4 regions of the Paenibacillus sp. B1-35 genome follow, and region 4 is predicted to be linked to each of the others. Evidence: riboswitches for the same ligand, from Rfam matches in the RefSeq annotation. Region 4 holds a riboswitch; each other region holds the start of a gene.
The links. A riboswitch is a leader RNA that binds a small molecule or an ion and turns the genes downstream of it on or off. The one in region 4 is predicted to bind cyclic di-AMP.
Positions count from the first base shown of each region.

Region 1: another riboswitch for cyclic di-AMP. It lies ahead of ACQ5BJ_RS00685 (CAP domain-containing protein); the one in region 4 lies ahead of ACQ5BJ_RS21580 (hypothetical protein).
Region 2: another riboswitch for cyclic di-AMP. It lies ahead of ACQ5BJ_RS25775 (3D domain-containing protein); the one in region 4 lies ahead of ACQ5BJ_RS21580 (hypothetical protein).
Region 3: another riboswitch for cyclic di-AMP. It lies ahead of ACQ5BJ_RS04320 (3D domain-containing protein); the one in region 4 lies ahead of ACQ5BJ_RS21580 (hypothetical protein).

Region 1 is NZ_JBCHVJ010000001.1:129,076-134,403, forward strand. It holds gene dhaK (dihydroxyacetone kinase subunit DhaK) at 1-1,089, shown strand, start outside; cyclic di-AMP (ydaO/yuaA leader) riboswitch at 1,252-1,380, shown strand; gene ACQ5BJ_RS00685 (CAP domain-containing protein) at 1,387-2,157, shown strand; gene ACQ5BJ_RS00690 (nucleoside recognition domain-containing protein) at 2,330-3,733, opposite strand; gene ACQ5BJ_RS00695 (FeoB small GTPase domain-containing protein) at 3,711-4,445, opposite strand; gene ACQ5BJ_RS00700 (FeoA family protein) at 4,442-4,696, opposite strand; gene ACQ5BJ_RS00705 (NAD(P)H-dependent flavin oxidoreductase) at 5,114-5,328, shown strand, end outside.
Region 2 is NZ_JBCHVJ010000012.1:48,710-54,037, forward strand. It holds gene rsmA (16S rRNA (adenine(1518)-N(6)/adenine(1519)-N(6))-dimethyltransferase RsmA) at 1-35, opposite strand, end outside; gene rnmV (ribonuclease M5) at 41-607, opposite strand; gene ACQ5BJ_RS25775 (3D domain-containing protein) at 774-1,901, opposite strand; cyclic di-AMP (ydaO/yuaA leader) riboswitch at 2,221-2,417, opposite strand; gene ACQ5BJ_RS25780 (TatD family hydrolase) at 2,611-3,378, opposite strand; gene ACQ5BJ_RS25785 (HD domain-containing protein) at 3,407-4,696, opposite strand; gene ACQ5BJ_RS25790 (AbrB/MazE/SpoVT family DNA-binding domain-containing protein) at 5,005-5,259, shown strand.
Region 3 is NZ_JBCHVJ010000001.1:977,610-982,937, forward strand. It holds gene ACQ5BJ_RS04305 (dihydroorotate dehydrogenase) at 1-614, opposite strand, end outside; gene ACQ5BJ_RS04310 (dihydroorotate dehydrogenase electron transfer subunit) at 595-1,296, opposite strand; gene ACQ5BJ_RS04315 (polysaccharide deacetylase family protein) at 1,684-2,832, shown strand; gene ACQ5BJ_RS04320 (3D domain-containing protein) at 2,913-3,626, opposite strand; cyclic di-AMP (ydaO/yuaA leader) riboswitch at 3,629-3,797, opposite strand; gene ACQ5BJ_RS04325 (amino acid ABC transporter ATP-binding protein) at 4,043-4,765, opposite strand; gene ACQ5BJ_RS04330 (amino acid ABC transporter permease) at 4,758-5,328, opposite strand, start outside.
Region 4 is NZ_JBCHVJ010000007.1:91,323-96,650, reverse strand. It holds gene ACQ5BJ_RS21590 (hypothetical protein) at 1-43, shown strand, start outside; gene ACQ5BJ_RS21585 (hypothetical protein) at 183-554, opposite strand; cyclic di-AMP (ydaO/yuaA leader) riboswitch at 947-1,137, shown strand; gene ACQ5BJ_RS21580 (hypothetical protein) at 1,208-1,615, shown strand; cyclic di-AMP (ydaO/yuaA leader) riboswitch at 1,630-1,807, shown strand; gene kdpF (K(+)-transporting ATPase subunit F) at 2,109-2,189, shown strand; gene kdpA (potassium-transporting ATPase subunit KdpA) at 2,244-3,923, shown strand; gene kdpB (potassium-transporting ATPase subunit KdpB) at 4,018-5,328, shown strand, end outside.

The sequences.
Region 1 (5,328 bases), on a different contig from region 4:
GAGAAAATCGCGTCTGCCGATGAATTGGCTCACAAAATGGTGGCGGATTTGTTCCGTGATATGAAAATTTCGGAGGGTTCCCAGCAGGAGCTTGCCGTGTTGATTAACGGATTTGGCGGATCACCGCTGCAAGAATTGTACTTGTTCGCAAATGCAGTGGTTCGTGAGATTCAACGCCAGAACGTAACTGTGATGAAGGTGTTGGTTGGCAATTACATGACAAGCATCGACATGGCTGGAGCATCTGTGTCTTTCATGCGCTTGGATGAGCAATTGAAGCATTATCTGGCAGCAAGTTGTGATACGCCAGCGCTGCAGCTTCATGGTGAATTGCACCCGATTACAGTCGAGAAACAGCAAGGGGATACAGTTGTGGATCGTGAAGTATCTTATCAGAGTGAAACGAATCCAGCGTATGCGAAAACGGAAAAGGACACTTTCTCACTTCACAACCTTATCTTCCTGACAGACAAAATGAGCGAAATCATCATTCAGAACGAAGTTCCGTTCTGCGAGTTGGATGCACATGCAGGCGATGGTGACTTCGGAATGAGTGTAGCGAAGGGTTTCAAGCAATTGAAGAGAGAATGGCATGAGATAATGAATCACCATTCGAACAATATTGGCGAATTCCTGCATGCATGCTCATTAGTCATTATGGAGCACTGCGGCGGCGCATCTGGTCCTATTTGGGGCTCGGCATTCCGCGCTGCAAGCAAATTTGCCGGAGACCGAACTGAACTGTCTATTCCTGAATTTGCACAAATGATGCAGGCGGTTGTGAAAGGCATTCAAGACACGGGGGAACGTTCCTTCGGAAGAGGTGCTGTAGTTGGCGATAAAACATTGGTAGACGCACTAGCGCCATTCGCTGATGCATGGGTGCAAAGTGCGGCTAATGGAGACGGACTAAAGCTCGCTGCGGCTAAGGCTGCGGAAGCTGCTGTTCAGGGTGCTAAGCATACCGAAACAATTGTTGCACGAATGGGAAGAGCAGGCACGGTTGGCGAGCGCAGTATCGGCTATCCAGATGCAGGAGCGTATGCGTTGGGTGTCATCTTCACAGAGCTAGCCCAAGTCATCGAATAAGAATCGTATGATATAGATTTATTTTAACATAGCTATAATTGGTGTAGTAAGCCGGAGCACAACTGTATTGTGCTTCGGTTTTTTTATATGGAAAAATATATCTAAAATAGCATTATGTTTAAAATGATCTGATTCAGCATCCGTGATAGGATCGGAAACGTAATACAAAACAAGCCGAAGCTCAACAGAGCGCGGGGGAACCACACATTGGGGTGAAGTCGTATAACGACAGGGGAGTCCGCTTTGACCCGAACCCGACAGCTAACCTCGCAGGCTGCAAAGGGAGAGATGTACAGGATGAATAACACATTTAAGAAAGTCGTACTTACAGGTGCAATTGCATTGGCACCAATTATGGCAGCGAATTCAGCAATGGCTGCACCAATGAAGCCTATGCAAGTATCGAATCCGTTGAACCAAAATTGCTCGAACGTCATTAATACGAACGTCATTCATGTGAACAAGGTTTTCCAAAATAAACAGGAATTGAAGCAATATTTGACGAAATGGGTCGAAGAGTTTCAAAAACAAGTTCATAACACTAAACCTCCTGTTTATAAGCCAGCAAAGCCGGAAGGCAACAAGCCTGGGGTGGAAAAACCAGAGGTAGCAAAGCCAGAAGGAAATAAACCTTCGGCAGAAAAACCAGTAAATCCTGGCGAAAACAAACCTACAAAACCAGAAGAAAACAACAATGCGAACAGCGACTTTGCGAGCCAAGTTATTGACCTGGTGAACAAAGAACGCGCCAATGCAGGCTTGCAGCCGTTGAAATCCGATGCAGCATTGAATAAAGTAGCGATGATCAAAGCAAAAGATATGTACGATAATAACTACTTTAGCCATCAATCCCCTACACTTGGCTCTCCATTTGATTTGATGAGAGCACAAGGCATTAACTACAACACTGCTGGCGAGAATATTGCAAAAGGTCAACGTACGCCGCAAGAAGTTATGAATGCGTGGATGAACAGCGACGGCCATCGCAAGAACATTATGAGCTCCAGCTTCACATCCATCGGTGTTGCTTACTACAATGGCGTTTGGGTGCAAGCATTCACAGGCTAATTATCGAATTTGGAATTATATATTAGTCATAGAACCTGCAGAGGAATCTGCAGGTTCTTTTATGTTCGAAGAATGTTTGCAGAGCTTCGTCTGAGGAAATCCAGAATTCATGCTTGCAGCAATAATAAAACCCCTGAACGGAGAAATCCATTCAGAGGTTCTATGTGAATGGTTATACCCACCCGAAAGCTCTGGCAAGCTGAGCTGTGGCAAAGGTAACTGCAATCGCGATACCAAGCGGAATGACGGCAGACAAGACCGTCCATTTTATACTTTTCGTTTCCTTATAAATATTGAATAATGTCGTACCGCAAGGATAGTGGAGCAAGGAGAACAACATCATATTCAAGGCTGTCAACCATGTCCAACCATGCTGTAGAAAAATATCCTTAATGTTCTCCATACCATCTGCATCTACCATAGCACCTGTGGACAAATAGCCCATAAGAAGGATTGGCAGGACAACTTCGTTCGCAGGCAGTCCGAGCAGGAATGCCATAATAATGAAACCATCAAGACCAATCGCATGAGCGAATGGATCGAAGAATGAGGCCATATGGTTCAAGACACTGTCGCCGCCAACCATAACATTGCCAAGAATCCAAGTAAGTACGCCTGCAGGAGCCGCAATAACGACAGCGCGGATCAGTACATTAAGCGATTTGTCACGTGACGATAACAAAATGGTTTTCCAAATCTGCGGTCTGCGATAAGGAGGAAGCTCCAGCGTATAGTGGGTTGGAACACCGCGCAGAGCTGTTTTTGACATCACCCATGATACAGTTAGCGTTACCACAATCCCAATCATAACCATGCCCATAACGATAGCAGCCGTTGCTACGGTTTGCATTCCACTTGCAACACCAGTTGCCATGAACAGAGAAGACAACAGAATAAGTGTAGGCCATCTGCCATTACACGGTACGAAGTTATTCGTCAGAATCGCCAGCATCCGTTCACGAGGCGACTCAATAATTCGTGTGGACAAAATAGCTGCAGCGTTACAGCCGAAGCCCATAGACATTGTCAAGGCTTGCTTCCCATGGCCGCCTGATTTCTTGAACATGCGATCCATATTGAAGGCAACGCGCGGTAAATACCCGAAGTTTTCAAGCAATGCGAAAATAGGGAAGAAGATCGCCATTGGCGGCAGCATTACGCTAATGACCCATGATGTTCCACGATATAAGCCAAGTACGAGAATGCCGTGCAGCCATGCTGGTGCATTCATCGCTTCAAATGCCATGTTTAAGTAGCCTTCGATTACTTCGAAGAAGGAGAATATCATTTCCGACGGAACGTTCGCTCCAGCGATCGTTAGCCAGAATACAACGCCTAGAATGGCGAGCATAATCGGAAATCCCCAAATTGGCGAGGTTAGAACTTTATCTAACCGGTATGTGCTTTTTAACTTATTCTTGTCTTCATACACAATAGCTGTGCTACATATTTCACGAGTCGTACGATAAATATCAGTTACAATTCCGTCTCGGATCGCTTCTCCGCTCGCAAGGCTGCGGGCTCTGGACAATAAAGAGTCCAAAGAATCTGAATTAGTGGCAAGCGGTGTGGCCATACGAAACAACTCCTTTCACTGAATCTGCGGCCGGCGAACTCCATTTGGACTTCATCGAATGAATCAAGCTTTCATCACCGTCCAGCAGACGAAGTGCAATCCATCGTGTTGGATATGCAGTACCAAGCTTTTCACGTATGATCGGTTCAAGCTCAGCGATTTTCTTTTCAATATCCTTGTTATATTGAACGAGCAGCGGGTTAGGGACGATCCGGCCGGAAGCCACTCCCTTGATTTTCTTCATCATTTGGTCAATCCCAGTGCGATGTCTTGCGGAGATCGCTACCGTAGGCACACCGAGCTTCTTCTCAATGGCATTGATGTCGATCTTAACACCGAGCCGCTTCGCCTCGTCCATCAAGTTTATACAGACCACAACACGGTGGGTCATCTCCATTACTTGAAGAGCTAAATTCAAATTACGTTCCAATGATGTTGCGTCTAGCACGACGAGTGTAACGTCAGGCTTTTCAAATATAATATAATCTCGAGCCGCTTCTTCGTCGGCAGAATTGGAGTATAGTGAGTACGTCCCTGGCAAGTCGACCATTTTATACGAAGCACCTTCATGATTGAAGTGACCCTCCGCAGTTAATACAGTCTTTCCCGCCCAGTTCCCGGTATGCTGTCGCATCCCTGTAAGTGTATTGAACAATGTACTTTTTCCTGTATTCGGATTGCCGGCTAGGGCAACCGTATATTGTTCAGTCATTCGTTGTCCCCCCCGACTATTTCTCCGTACATAAGCGTGCTTTCTTCCTTGCGAAGCGCGATCGTTGTATTATTGACCCGGAATGCAATCGGATCGCCGAGCGGGCTGCGCTGCAGCACTTCGATTACATTGCCTGGAACAAATCCGAGATCAAGCAATCTTCTGCGTAATACCCCTTGAACTTCGATTCGATTCAGCCGCACATGTTGGCCAGTGCCAGCATTGTATAATGTTACGTCGTTCGAATGCATTTTCGAATCACTCTCCTGATTTCACCATGTCCCAAAAAGTTTACCTAGAGCAAAACTAATCCCAAACAAAAGCGAAGTTTTCCGTACATGCCACTTCATTAGTATAGGTCAACTATGTTTGTTAGGCAACAAAAATTTTCCCTAAGGCAAAAATATATGTTGTTTATACTATGCAAGAAAGGTAGCAACGTTGCCTTCTTCTCTTAATAACTAATAGTTCTGACAAGCTTGATTCAGGCAATTGCACATCTCCAACAACATCTAGATTTTTTTATGTCATAAATATCATCTTGAATACATAGCGTAGGTTTTTTTTGTAATATACAGGAAATAGACTTGATTGCGTCGAAGGCTTAGGAAGATTCGCTATTTGTATAAAACTAAAGAGTGACATGAAAAAGGAAAGGAAGGTTGTATGTGAACAAGAAATCGAATGCGATTATAAATCGATTGCATATCAAATATCCGATTATACAAGCTGGTATGGCAGGTGGAACGACAACACCTGAGCTTGTGGCGGCTGTATCGAACGCTGGAGGACTTGGAACGCTTGGGGCAGGATACATGTCTCCGGAACAGATGAGAACCGCTATTCGAGCAATTAAGCAGCTTACTGGCAATCCATTTGCCGT
Region 2 (5,328 bases), on a different contig from region 4:
TTCGGTGTCGCTATTTCCACTCTCGATTGCGTCATTCCCTCTATTCTCCTTCTACTCGATGGTGCTGTTCTTCTTGATTTAGCTGCCGCAAGGCATCCTCAAACTCAATCCTGCCAATTTGGAATACACCACAGCGCTTGAGCAACTGCTTTGCATTGCAATATCCAATGCCCAAAATTTCCCCTAGCCGCTGTCTTCGTTCAGCAGAGCCTGAATGCGTTGTTAAGCCTGCTACTACAAGATCCATCCATGTCAACTCCGACATCATGCTGGGCATCTCCGTACGGACCTGCTCCAATGCACGGCGTATCGCCTCTGGTTTCGCGTTCTCTACCCCTAAATCCCCCTTGGCTATCGCCTCATGTCTAGGAAGGAAAGCGTGCTTGCACCCAGGTACACGCTCTGCAATCGTCTTTCGAATTTTCTCTCCCGCATGATCCGGATCCGTAAAAATAATTACGCCTCGGCGCTCCTGCGCCAATGCGATGCGTTTTATAGTTGTATCGTTAATTGCCGATCCACCTGTTTCAATCGTGTCTGCTTCTACAGCACGCTGAATGGCAACGGTATCATCCTTACCTTCTACGACTATCACTTCACGTATCAATTCTCGTACTCCTCTCACCACAAGACCACTTCGTACAACCACTATTTCTTACTTGCTCCCGATTCGCAAATAAACAACAAAAGAAGAGGGTGTCCCCTCTTCTTAGCATGACATAAATCGTTATTCATTACTATATCCTAATTACACATGGCTGCATACCTGTGTGCTAGTTCACTTCCGGCTTGACTGGGCCAACCACATATACGGTATACCCCTTCTTGCGTCCGAACTTGCTAACAGTCTTTTTACTGTCGAAGTATACATCGATAATTTTCCCTTTGACTGCGCCGCCTGTATCTTCGGCACGTCGGAATCCAATCCCTTCGATGTATACCCACCAGCCAAGTGGTATAACTTTCGGATCAACAGCGATCGTACGGCCTTCCGATACCATCGCACCTGATGCCGTCTTCGCACCAGAGGAACCTTCCGCTTCGGTGTAAGCTGTCAGTTGAACATTCTTCAACACTTTTTTATATCTAAAATCTTTGTCTCCGCTGGAACCATTGTCATCAGAATCATCGTCCGTGTTCACTGAGAGAACAGCAACCTCCGGCTTCTTCTTCGTTCCATAGGCAATAACTTGATTGACTTGTTTCGTATGAACGGATTTATCCACCAGTTGGGAATATACAAGCTTACCGTCTTCATAGGTATTTTGAACCTTCTGAACGACTAAACCTTCTTTTCCGCCTTGAACCATTTTAGTCTTACCCTTAAGAAGGGTGGCATCAGCCTGCTTCACAACTTGATAAGGAACTTTAACCTTGCGTTCTTCCATCTTTTTGCTGACCCGAACAATTCGGATGTTCATGTCCTTTGCAATCGATGCACGCTTAGCAGGGAATACCTTATCATCTGGATTCAGCGGGATTTCCAGCGCAGCTAATGCATTATGCACTGATTTCTCCGTTGTATACTGCGTTTCCTTCTTCCCATCCGCAGTAATTTGGATAGGCAAAGCGCGTTCAATAATAACTCGATCCCCATCTGCAATCTCTTCATCGAGCGGCTTTGATACAGCATCGTATGCCCCAAGTGCTATCGCATGCTCATCCAAAACATTGCGAAGCGTATCAAGGCGAGTTTCGACTGAACGCTCTTGTCCATCAACGAGCACAGCCACTGTCTTCTTTGTTGCATTATACCAAGTTAAGACTGCTATTAATGTGATCACGATTGCTACAGCTGCAATAACGGTGATAACACGTACATTTTCACGCTTCCATCGCAATGCGAGTGACATGCTGGATGATCGGGGTTCATGGGTTTCGTTGTTCACGATCTGTCCCATTTCTCGGTCCTCCTTACATAGTCCCGCCGTCGAGTGTTGCGTATGATTTCATCTGACGCGACTATTTCAAGAATGTTTACGAGAGAATTGGTTTTGTCTGGAACGAGCGTGTATTCGTTCTCCACATTTCCGAATTCTCCGTGCCAACGATCCAGTATTGGCTGCTCCCACCTCCTATTTCTTACACCCTATGACGTCTTTATTCTCATTATTCAAAAAAAGAATATTTGAGAGTAAAACAAAAGAAGCCCTTCGTAAGAGGAGACTCTTTCGCGGCTTCCATAATAGAAACCCAAACGTCAACAGTGTAGGACGCGAGGAACCCTCTCTGTACGCTGACGAGGTTAGCTGTCGGGTTCGGGCTTGAGAGTCGCCCTATCGGAACCAACCGGCTCATGGCTCGGTTGTCCCTAATTCACCCCAAGGAATTGATCCATGTGATTGAACATGTACTCATGTCAATCCCACTCTGGTTCCCCCGTTCTCCACAACCTGGAGATTAAGCGATACTGAATTAGTTGGAACAATATTGAATTGTGTAATAACATCTGTGAGAAATCATATCGTGTTTGCAATCTTCTTGTAAAGACAGTAGCAATTTCGTTTTTCGCGAAAAATGGTTAAAAAAATGTAACTAAATCCGTTTTTCATAACAAAATCCACTTATTTTGTGGCCGATATCTTTATTTCACTTGTTTTTATCACGTTTTCACCTGATGTCAAAACATGTCATAGCATTTTTGGTCGTCATTCTGCAAAATTCTTCAAATTCCATTCCTTTCAGCTCGGCTGCGACTTCTGCCACAAGACGTACATAAGCGGACTCATTGCGCTTGCCTCGGAACGGATGCGGCGTCAAATAAGGGGAGTCTGTCTCCACGAGCAATCGGTCGTTTGGAACCTGAACGAGCACTTCCTTCGGCTGTCTCGCATTTTTAAACGTGACAGGTCCTCCAAATGAGATGTAGAAGCCCATATCCAGACACATCTTCGCTGTTTCCCAACTGCCTGAGAAGGAATGCATAATACCTCCAACTTCATGTGCCTTCTCTTCGCGCAAAATGCGGATTACATCTTCATGTGCCTCGCGATTATGAATAATGATCGGCATCTTCAACTCACGGGCCAAGCCAATTTGTTCACGAAATACACGATGCTGAACATCCTTCGGAGATGTATCCCAATGATAGTCCAGTCCAATTTCGCCAATCGCCACAACCTTCTCATGTTCGGTAAGCTTTGCAATCCAGTCCATATCCTCTGGTTTCATCGTAATTGCATCTACAGGATGCCAGCCTACAGCTGCATAAATGAAGTCATATTTTTCCGCCAAGGCCATCGTCGTCGGAATTGTTTCCCGATTGAATCCAATGTTCACCATACGGGTTACCCCTTGTTCGACGGCTCTGGCGATGACCTGATCGCGATCCTCATCAAAATTGCTGCTGTCTAAATGCGTATGCGTATCAAATAACACGTCCAAGCGCTCCTTTTCTATCATCCAATTATGTCAGGTGATTGCGGCGAATGAACATCCGCCGTGTGTCTGCCGTAAGCTGATGTGAAACGGTCAATAGCCTGTCCATCGGAAAATAAATATATTGCTTCCCGTTGCGAATCCCACTAATGGTGCGAACGATATCTGATTTTTTGGACAGCTCCACGATTTGCTGATCCCGTCCCCACAGCATAATATGCTGCTGCGATCGTGCATCCCCTTTTCGATATACATCATAAGGTCTATCAAAAGGGGAATCGAACATCAAATCATAATTGGGATCAAGCCCAACTTGTGACCACTCCATCCGCAATCGTTCCTGCAATTCCTCATTCATCTGCTCGACTTCAATATATTTATATAGTTTACGCTCCATAAATCGCTGGCACAAGTCAGCAAGCCGTTCATCCTTCTCTCTCGACCACTGCATAAATGCGGTCTGCACAAATGCCTCATCCATCTGTACATACTGCTCAGTTGTAATCGTTCCTTCAAATAAAGAGTCAAGCGGAGATAGAAAATATCGAAATTCATACCCACTCAAATATAGTTCCTTTGCACGCTTGAAAATATGGCGCAACACCATTTCTGAACTGCGTGTTACCGGATGGAAATAAACCTGCCAGTACATTTCATATCGAGCTAGCAAATAATGCTCCACTGCGTGCATACCGCTCTCCTTAACCACAATGCGATCCTTATGGGGGCGTAGCACTCTTAGAATACGATCAATATCAAATGTTCCATAATTTACACCTGTAAAGTAGGCATCTCGCAGCAAGTAGTCCATTCGATCCGCATCCAGCGAACCGGATACTAAGTTAACAACGATCGGACGTTCATACGTTTTGCGAATCACAGACGCTACCTTCTCAGGGAAATGCGGATCAACCTGCTTCAATACACGACGGATATCGGTATCTTCTACTATAATGCGGTATGTCCAATCCTCATGAAACATATCAAAGGCCTCTTCTATGGAATGGGAAAATGGCCCATGACCCACATCATGAAGCAGTGCTGCACACAAAGCGACCAGCCTTTCTTCCTCTGGCCAGTCCTCATACTGATTCCGCTCAAATTGAGAGATGATGCGCCGCGTAATTTCATACACGCCAAGGGAATGGGAAAAACGACTATGCTCTGCTCCATGGAACGTTAAATAGGAAGTTCCCAATTGACGAATGCGGCGAAGCCTCTGGAATTCCTTAGTATTAATCAAATCCCATATCGTTCGGTCTTGGACATGTACATAATTGTGAACCGGATCCTTGAACACTTTTTCCTCTAATAACATTGAAAATCACTCCTTTCGATTCGAACCTTTTCGACATAGTCTGCCTTCTTGTCGAAAAGATTTGGTTTATTCTTGTTTCTGTTTATTTTTACATAAAAAATACCATACGAGTGTAAAAGTGTAGGCCACACCGTTAAAAACAGCTAAATATACGCTAAAAAAAACCTAAAATCCATAAATTAGCACGCTATGTATGGATTTTGTAGGTTGACTAATTTGGGAATGGTTGGTACGATAAGAATCAGCCAATAAAGAATTTTGTCGAATTATGACATTTCATGCTAAAGTAAAGAGGAGAGCGTTGAACTATGATGAAGTCCACTGGTATCGTCCGTAAAGTAGATGAACTGGGTCGTGTCGTCATTCCGATCGAGCTTCGCCGCACCCTTGGTATCGGTGAAAAGGATGCGCTAGAAATTTACGTTGACGGAGAACGCATCATGCTTAAGAAATACGAACCAGCATGCATCTTCTGCGGCAATGCAGAGAACGTTACATACTTTAAAGGAAAAATTGTTTGCCACGAATGTATATCAGAAATACCTCAACCTGTGACAAAATAAAAAAAATAGGTTATAATAGCTCTAATCACATATGTTAATTCTAACCTTTTTATATCTTCCTTGATGCCT
Region 3 (5,328 bases), on a different contig from region 4:
CCGGAGAACGTATTAACCAAGGAGACGCAGTCGGCTCCCTCATCCTCACACATGACTGCCATTTCTACAATATTTTCTGCGTTTGGAGACAGTTTCACAGCAAGAGGCAACGAGGTAACTTGACGAACCTCGCGAATAACCTCTCTTGCAACTTCTGTTTTAACACCGAAAGCAATTCCGCCTTCTTTTACATTTGGGCATGAAATGTTCAGTTCAATCATATCCACGGCCCGAACTTTTGCTTTTCGGCGCTCCTCAGCATCCTTCGTTATCTTCAGGGCCCCGATTACATATTCTTCAATGTTGCTGCCGCCCAGATTTGCGATTTTAACCGGTTCAATGGTCTCCCAAAATTTCATTTCTTCTGTCAGGAATGCATCGATGCCTGGATTTTCAAGTCCTACACTATTCATCATTCCGCCAGGTGTTTCCCATACTCGGGCACCGTTATTCCCCTTACGTGGATGGAGGGTAAGCCCTTTGCAGGAGATGCCGCCCAGCTTGTTGATATCATACAATTTGGCATATTCTTGTCCAAAGCCAAAAGTCCCCGATGCCATCACAATCGGATTGTTGAACGGAATTCCGGCCACATTACAAGCTAAGTTCCGCATGCCATTCCACCTCCTCCGCTAAAAATACAGGCCCGTCCGCACATACTTTGCGGTTGCCGTTTTTATTCATTACTGTGCACACATAACATGCTCCGATTCCACAAGCCATCCGTTTTTCAAAAGAAACATATACTTTCGTATCCAAGCCTTCTGCTTGTAAAGCGATCGCCTTCATCATACCGAGTGGACCGCAAACAAGCACATTGTCATACTTGCTCAAGTCAATGTCATCAAGCAGATTTCCGTTTACGCGAACCACTAATTCGTTTGCATATGGTTCGTAAACTTCCGTTAAATAAGATTGTCCTCGGAAGCCGAGATAAATATCCGGTTTATCCAGCTGCTTCGCTGTATACAATAAGGGTGCAATGCCTATACCGCCTCCGATTAGCGCAGTTCGTCCTTTAACGTGGGGGAAACCATTGCCGAACGGCCCTTCCAGCTGTATACGGTCTCCTTCACGAAGCTGTGCAAACAATCGTGTGCCTTCTCCTGCAATTTTGTACAGGAATTGAATGCGATCCCGCTCCAGATTACAAATACTGATTGGACGAGACAGAACGGGTGCCATATTCCAGGCTCGCAGCATATAGAATTGTCCCATTCTTGCTTGAAACTGACCCTCCACCGTCATGAGGTAAATGCCTTCAGAGATGCGTTCGTTGGAAAGAATCGTATACACAAGTATGCTCCTTTTTTCACGAGTAAGGATAGTCTGCATCCTTCTCACGTTATTATTGAGACGTGCAGATTCCTGCTCGTAAGAAAAGCCCCACCCTACTGTGGCGGCCCGATATGGCCTATTTAAAGCTTTTCTCACCTTTACAACTCTACTATGCCTGTTCTAAACCTCCCCCTACTGTGACACATATCACAAATCAGTCATCATTATGACAATGGTTTCGCAAATTTTCAGAATATTAGCAAGAAGTTACAAGTCGTGCTTGAAACAGCTGCCTGTACAATGAGATTAATTCCCTGTCACTGTTGAATGATGATTGGGGCATATTTCTTTACCCCCAAGGACATAACAAGAACATTGATGTCTACGGAATGGGGGAATGGCACTATGCGAAATAAACAAATTTGTTTATCTGTATTATCTTTGTGCTTGCTCGCAGTAGCTGGCTGCTTCGCTCGCCAACAGGAAGCGCCATCCATACCCAATCTTCCTCCGATCAAGCCCAATCAAACGCAATCAGAATCAATCCATTCATCAACTGAAAGCCTGTGGACGAAAGATCGCACTCATTCTGTCCCCCGCATTTTCAAGGCTGGATCAGAGACCACCCATTCTCAAAGCTACAATAGCTTACATGGGACAACTGGATTAGAAACGATTCATTTGCCAAAGTTCACCGTTACGACGGAGCAGACAGAACGCAAAGAACTGAAAAAGAAGCAGGCGCAATCTCATTCTAGACAACAAATAGAAAATGATTCGAATGCTCGCAAGCAAACTTGGCAAAAATCGAGCACATCTCAATCTGCAGCACAAACTTCGCAGTCTTCACGTTCTAGCATGCATAAAATGAAGAAACGACAGCTCACAATTGCAGAGCTTAGGGTGAAATATCCGCATATCTTCAAATTAAATGCAAAGCAACGTCGAGGCGAACGACAAGTTGCCCTTACCTTCGATGACGCACCAGATAATCGAATTACACCGCTTGTCTTGGATATATTGAAGGAGCACAATATACAAGCCACCTTCTTCCTTGTAGGCACTCGTGCCAAGGCATATCCGAAGTTGGTCGAGCGTATGGTTCGCGAAGGCCATATCATCGGCAATCATTCGTACAACCATCCGTTGTTGACGAGGCTCACGCTTCCTGCCTTTGAGCATCAGTTAAAGGATACGGAACGGATTATTGAGCAGTCTATCGGATATAAACCGCGTTATTTCCGTCCGCCATATGGCGAGATAAATGAGGAGCAACTGCGATGGGCAGGAGATAACGGGTACTTGGTCGTCAATTGGGACGTAGATTCAAATGACTGGAGAGGTTTGAGCGCATCACACATATTGCAGAATGTCATGCGTGAAGTTCGTCCAGGCTCCATTATTTTGCAGCATGCAAGCGGTAGCACACAGAATGGGTATTTGCATGGAACCGTAAAGGCACTCCCTTCTATAATTAAGCAGTTAAGGGAGCGGCAATATGAATTCGTTACCTTACCGGATTTACTTCAGGATCAGAAGGAGAAGAAGGAGTAAATAAAACAAGCCCCGCCGAATGGCGAGGCTTGTTATTCAATTGCTGGTATTAAGTATGATCTACTTTATAATAGTAGATATTATTTCAACACGTACACTTTTACGTCTTGCACGCCGAATGTGTTGCCTGTCTGTTTACTTACCGGTACAAAAATGTCAACCTTTTTCCCCTTGATTGCACCGCCGGTATCTGTAGCTACCGCAACCATCCCGCCTGTTGGCAAGTGTTTGAAATCATATCCCGTAATATACAATTTCGTACCCAGTGGAATGACTTTTGGATCCACTGCAACTGTACCAAGTTTCAATGCGTTGCCCAAAGCATCTACCGCACCCCATTTTCCGTTTTCACTCGGATGGGCCGTATATGCTGTAGCACGCATATTCAATGTCTTTTTATATGTTGCTGTACGTCCTGAGGACATTTGAACCACATTTTTAGGAGCAGCCTGTTGAACTGCCTTTTCATTATTTGAAGCCGAAGCCGTCTTCACTGCCTGTCCGTTATTATTTGCTCCACCCAAAGCATTACCGACTGGCATACCTTCCAATACAGACTTTTGAACAACAGGTCCTGGAAGCTCGATGGAAAGACCACCATACAAATTTTTAGGATTGATTGTCGGATTTGCCGACAATACAGATTCAACACTCATGTTGTATTTCTTAGCAATTGAATAAAACGTTTCTCCCTCTATTACCGTATAGGGCTCCGCCTGTGCCGGCAAAATTTGAAGAATGGACGCAAGTCCAAGTAAAGCAGCTGTAATCGTTACTGTAATTCTTTTACGCATGTTTTCCTCCTGTGCATTAGCCTGCGGGGTTAGTTGTCGGATTCGGGTCAAGGAGTTCCCCTACGCTATTCCATTTGCGGAATAAGCGATTCACCCCAAGGTGTTCGGTAAAATATTGAACACCGGTCAATAGTCCCCCGTACGGGTGTGTCGTTTCGGCTCGGATTGCATCATATCACAATTTTGTAACCTGTGCGCAGGAATATGATGGTAAGTTTCTGGAACCCGCGCCCCCCAATGGTTTGAAGCTTCGAAATTTTTTTATTTCATAACAAATTTGTAATCCCAGATGACATTTTTGTAATCTTTATAGACCTATCATAACACATATTTCTGATTTGTAAACGAAAACGCTTTCAAATGGACTTAACAAAAATAGGCACCCCTGATTTGGATGCCTTTGTGATGTAAGCTATTTATAAAACTCTACTTAAGAAATCTTTCGTTCTTGCATGTGCCGGCTGGTTGAAAAGCTGCTGTGGAGAGCCTTCCTCCACAATATTGCCGCCATCCATGAACAGAATCCGATCTCCCACCTCTCTTGCAAAGTTCATTTCATGAGTTACAATGACCATTGTCATTCCTTCTGCAGCTAATGATTTCATAACCTCAAGAACTTCACCAACCATCTCTGGATCTAACGCAGACGTTGGCTCATCGAACAACATTACATGAGGCTGCATAGCAAGCGCACGAGCAATGGCTATACGCTGCTTCTGTCCTCCGGACAGTTGTCTTGGATAAGCATTTGCCTTATCTGCCAGTCCAACCTTGCCAAGCAGTTCAATTGCCAGTTTTTTAGCATCGGCTTCAGGCACACTTTTGACCTTGATCGGTGCAAGTGCAATATTTTGGAGCACAGTCATATGAGGAAATAAGTTGAATGATTGAAAAACCATTCCCATTTTCTCACGTGTCTTATTTATATTATGTGACTTGTCCGTGATGCATTGACCTTCAAATAATATGTCACCTTTGGTTGGTGTTTCCAGCAAATTAATGCAACGAAGGAGCGTACTCTTTCCAGATCCACTTGGACCAATAACTACTACCACTTCACCGCGATCGATTGACAAGTTGACACCCTTTAAAATATCTAATTTACCATACGATTTGTGCAAATTCCGAATCTCAATCATGCTCGCTCAACTTCCTTTCCAAACGTGCTACCACTTTCGATAATGTAAAGGTTAAAATCAGGTAGATACATGCCGCTCCCAGCAGCGGCCCCATAGCCGAATAGATTTTGGCACGGATGATGTTTGTCTCAAACATCAAGTCCGCAATCCCGATCGTACTTACAATCGAAGTTTCCTTAATGATCGTAATAAATTCGTTCCCAATCGCCGGTATAACGTTGCGAAATGCTTGTGGAAGGACGATCAGCCGCATTCCCATCGACTTGGACATGCCGAGTGAACGAGCTGCTTCCAACTGTCCATGGTCAATAGATTGAATACCTGCTCGGAAGATTTCAGCCAGATACGCTCCACTATTCAAGGAGAGGGCAATTGCCCCAGATGTCAAAGCCGTAAACTCTACACCATATTCCGCGAGACCATAATGAATGATGAATAATTGTACAAGCAGTGGTGTTCCACGGAATACTTCAATATAAGTCACTGCAAACCATTTCAGCGGCTTAATTTTCGACATTCGCATTAGTACAATGGTGACACCCAATAACAGCCCGAATAAGACA
Region 4 (5,328 bases):
GTTCGAAGATGGCCATCACCTGATATATTCCAATCAAGTATAGGATCAAAGACAGTCTGACGCTTGCGAAGCAAGAGGAGGGCTGTTTTTTGTGTTTTATGACATAAAGTCTTCGGTGATGGCATCCCCTTTTGAATTGCGAATTTCGCTGTTTTCAACATCTCCCTAATTGTAACGATCTCTTATTTTGGCCGCACCTCAAGCTGAATGACATCCAACGTAGAACCTCCTTGCAAAGGCATGGAAAGCCACATGCGTGCAATATGAACTCCCAGGGCGCGGGGAATAATTGATTCCCACATGATGCCGCGCTGCTGCTGCTCCCACTGGGAAAAGGCGCGCTGCGCCCGTTGGAGTAAGTGCTTATTGATCCTGCTAGGCATGTAGTCGGCATGGAGCTGAGCGGGCTTCATTCGAACAAAAACAAGCTCGTCAGATATATAAATTTGTGTATCTTGCGGCTGGAATAGCTGTTCGCCATGCAGGTCGTTCCAAATTTTCCATTGTTCTGTAAGCTTGTATTTTTGGGACTCGCCAAGCTCTGCGTATGACATTCTGTCCATCCTCCTGTATTTGTATTGAAGCGCTACACATATGCATTGAATCTGTCTGTACCGACGGCAATGGGAAAGCCATTCGATCGTATTGCGTATCCTACCTTTTGGCACAAAGATTGTAAATAGATGCCAATCCATGATTTTGAAATGAATTGTCAAGCAAAGCGTTTACATACGGGTATTTATTTAAATTTCTTTGTTTTTCTCATGAAATCATCGCCGTACAAGCAAAGTGGAGAAATTGCGAGGTAATAAGGCTGTAATGAGAGATAAGATGGGATTAGTTCATCACAATTGCTTGGAAATGGAGAAATTATGGTTTTCATTTCATTTACAGCAGGAGGGGGAAAGGCGTAAGATTCAGTTCAGCAACAACAACGATATCCGTTGCGTCTCAATCGCTGAATTGCGCAGAAAGCGGAAGCGGGGGAACCAATAAAGCGAATGCAGAGCTGAGTAATCGTCAGCAGCCAACGTTCGCATGGGGTGAATCCGGTACAGGAATCGATTCCTGGCTGGTAGGGCGACTCTTCGCGCCCGAATCCGTCAGCTAACCTCGTAAGCGTACGGGAGAGGCGCGCCTGATCAGATGGCGACGTACCTCTTTCTTGCAAGCAGGGCTTCGGACAGATGAACAGGAGGAAATGGATATGTACGATGCGGACCGGGTCATTGCAGTGTTCGCAGGCTGTGAGATGGGAATTGACTTTATACGCCAATTGAAAGGAGCAGGATATTCGATAGCGGGTATCGCCCATAATGGACGGTTGGCGAAGCGATTGGAAGGTATTGGAGTTACTCCGGTATGTCGAATCAATACGACGGAGCCGAAGGCGTGGGCTGTGCCTCATGTTCCAATTGGCCGAATCTATGTATTTGAACAAAGCTTTGCACTATCCTGCCGGCTGCTTCAAATATGCCGACAATGGACGACGGAGCCGATCACAATCGTAACGAAGCGTCATCATCCGCAGTCGATTTACCGATTGCTTGGTGCGAATTACGTCATTTATACGCAATCGGATCAAGTATCATTTTTACTATCTGATATCATCTAATTTATCCATATAGGCAATGCTCACCGCTGAATCCCATTCATGGGAACGGGGGAACCAACGTTCGTGCGCCAACTGTACATTTACAGTTCGCGCAAGGGGTGAATCCGGCACAGGAATCCGTTCCTGGCTGGTAGGGCGACTCTTCGCGCCCGAATCCGTCAGCTAACCTCGTAAGCGTCCAAGGAGGCAGCCTTTATTTCGTCGTGGAACAATTACGCGTACGTTTATTTGACAATGCGTGAGTGAAGCCACACGGAAAGGGTCCCTCTTTCCGTGTGGCTTTTTGTGTTGCCTGCGCGTTCTTATTGAGCCAATAAGGCTTGATAAGAACGGGATCGCGGCAGCATTGCCTGTAAGATGAGAACCTTATTCAGGAGGAGGAAGGGACAATGTTTGATGCAGTCATGATGATTCTTATCGCGCTGCTTGGACTGAGCGTATTGGGAATTCTCCATTGGTGCAAGGCGGAAGTGGAAGAACGAGGTGATCGCTCATGATGATCGTCTTATTCACCTTGATTACGGCTTTGTTCATTTACTTGTTATATGCCTTAGTCAAGCCGGAACGATTTTAGTTTAGGCAGAATCATTGTTGATATTTGTACATTAGAGAAGGGTGGAACGGAACGATGAGTGCAATCGAATGGATCGCCATTGGAATTACCTTATTGCTTGCCTTGGCGATAGCGCGTCCGATCGGAATATATATGGCAGGGGTGTTTGATAATAGCGGAGCTCCAAGACCGCTGGACTCTGTATTTGGGCCGATAGATCGATTTTTATTTACATGTTTCGGCATTAAGGACAAATCGCAAAGCTGGAAGGCATACGCCTTTACGGCAGTTGCCACCAACGTGCTGATGATTGTGGTGACATATGCAATATTCCGCCTTCAAGGGGTATTGCCGCTTAATCCGAATGGGATTCCGGGCATGGAACCGGGAGTGGCATTCAATACGGCGATCAGCTTCATGGCGAATACGAACTTGCAGCACTACAGCGGTGAAAGTGGGCTGTCCCTGCTGTCGCAAATGATGGGCATTATTTTCTTAATGTTCACGTCTCCTGCTACAGCTCTTGCGGCAGTGATGGCGATTATTCGCGGTTTGACTGGCAAACCGCTCGGCAATTTCTTGGCAGACCTTGTACGTTCGATTACGCGTATTTTCCTGCCAATTGCGATCGTTGCCAGTGTGCTGTTCATCTGGAATGGGGTACCGCAATCCTTAAGTCCAATGGAAAGTGCAGTAACTGTTGAAGGAGCAGAGCAGCACATTCCGCTTGGCCCTGTAGGAGCTATGATGTCGATTAAGGAGCTTGGCAACAATGGTGGCGGCCACTTTGGAGCGAACTCTGCTCATCCATTTGAGAATCCGAATGGTGTGACGAATTTAATTCATATTTTACTCATGCTAATGCTGTGTACAGGACTTCCATTTACCTACAGCCGTATGGTCGGCAACAAGAAGGAAGGACGAGTTCTATTCGTCTCGATGGCGATCCTGTTCCTAATTATGCTTAGTTCCTCTCTTACGGCGGAATATATGGGGAATCCGGTATTGAACGCTGCGGGATTAAGCGGACCTGGCAGCATGGAAGGGAAAGAAGTACGCATTGGCGTTGCTCAATCCTCGCTATATTCGGTCGTTACGACTGCATCAGAGACGGGCGGCGTCAATAATATGCATGATACGCTGACACCGCTTGGCGGCTTGATCCCGATGGCGAATATGATGCTGAACACCGTATTTGGCGGTGTTGGTGCAGGCTTTATGAATGTGCTGCTGTACGTTATGATTGCCGTATTCCTATCCGGTCTCATGGTCGGACGAACACCTGAGTTTCTGGGACGCAAGCTGGAAAGCCGGGAAATGAAGCTGCTGGCAGTTACTTTGCTGGTGCATCCGATCCTGATTCTTGTACCGACTGCGATTGCAGTTGCTACACAGGCGGATACGCTGTCCAATCCAGGGTTCCATGGATTGTCTCAGGCGTTGTATGAGTTTACGTCCTCGGCTGCGAACAATGGTTCCGGCTTTGAAGGGTTGGGCGACGCAACACCATTTTGGAACATTTCCACAGGGATCGTCATGTTCTTAGGGCGCTATGTATCGCTCATTACTCTGCTGGCAGTAGCCGGTTCGATGGCGAAGAAGCAGCCGATTCCGAATACAAGCGGTACGTTCCAAACGAATACGGCGCTGTTCGGTATCGTATTTGTCGGCACAGTGCTTATTGTAGGTGCTCTGACGTTCTTCCCGGCAGTCGTGCTTGGACCGGTCGCAGAACATCTGACGTTGTGGAAATAAGGGGGAACGGAAAATGAGAACGGAAAAACAGATGAAAACACCCGCACCATATGAACCGGCGCGCAGACATACTACAGATACGAAGGAACGGAGCATGTTCGAAGGCAGCTTAATGCGGGCAGCCTCGATTGATGCGCTGCGAAAGTTTGATCCGAGTCAGATGGTTAAAAATCCAATGATGTTCATTTGCGAGGTAGGCTTCGTCATTACGCTGCTGCTTACATTCGCACCAGATGCATTTGGCTCGCCAATGCCGCGTTGGTTCAACGGCACAGTCAGCTTCATTTTGTTCATTACAGTGTGGTTCGCCAACTTTGCTGAGGCTCTTGCAGAGGGTCGGGGCAAGGCACAGGCAGATTCCTTGAAGCAAGCGAAGCGGGATTTATGGGCTAATAAAATTACGGAAGCAGGTACGGTTCGCGTATCCTCATCCGAGCTGCGCAAGGGAGATGTCGTAATTGTTCGCGAAGGGGAAACAATTCCTGGAGATGGTGAGGTAATCTCTGGATTGGCCTCTGTTGATGAATCGGCGATTACGGGAGAATCTGCTCCTGTATTGAAAGAAGCAGGCGGGGATTTCTGCTCTGTAACGGCCGGAACGAAAGTGATCAGTGATGAGATTCGTGTTCGAATTACAAGCGACCCTGGAGAATCGTTCCTGGATCGGATGATTTCGCTTGTAGAGGGCGCACAGCGCAAGAAGACACCAAATGAGCTTGCACTTCATACCGTGCTTGTCAGCTTGACGCTTATCTTTTTGGTCGTTGTCGTTACGCTGCCTATATTCAGTAACTATTTGCAGGTTGAATTGAATGCCGGGGTACTGATTGCCCTGCTGGTCTGCTTGATTCCAACCACGATTGGCGGCTTGCTGTCCGCTATCGGGATCGCTGGTATGGATCGCGTAACCCGCTTTAATGTCATTGCAACATCAGGCAAGGCGGTTGAAGCGTGCGGGGATATTCATACGATTATTTTGGATAAGACAGGAACCATTACGTTCGGTAATCGTTTGGCTCATGAGCTCATTCCGGTTCAAGGCGTGAGTGTGAATACCTTGTCTGAATGGGCGGCAGTTGCCTCCCATCATGATGAAACGCCTGAAGGGCGCTCCGTCGTGGATTGGGTATCCAAGGCAGGAATTACGTATAATGCTGAGCTTGCTGTCCAAGGAGAATTCATCCCTTTCAAAGCGGAAACGCGCATGAGCGGTGTGGATTTGAAGGATGGACGCTGTGTGCGCAAGGGAGCTGTCGATGCGGTGAAACGCTGGGTTATCGCCCAAGGAGGTACTGTGCCTCAGGATTTGGATGCCAATTCGAATGCGATCGCTTCTGCCGGCGGCACGCCGCTGGCGGTAGCCGTAGGACGTGACATATATGGCTTAATTTATTTGAAGGATACG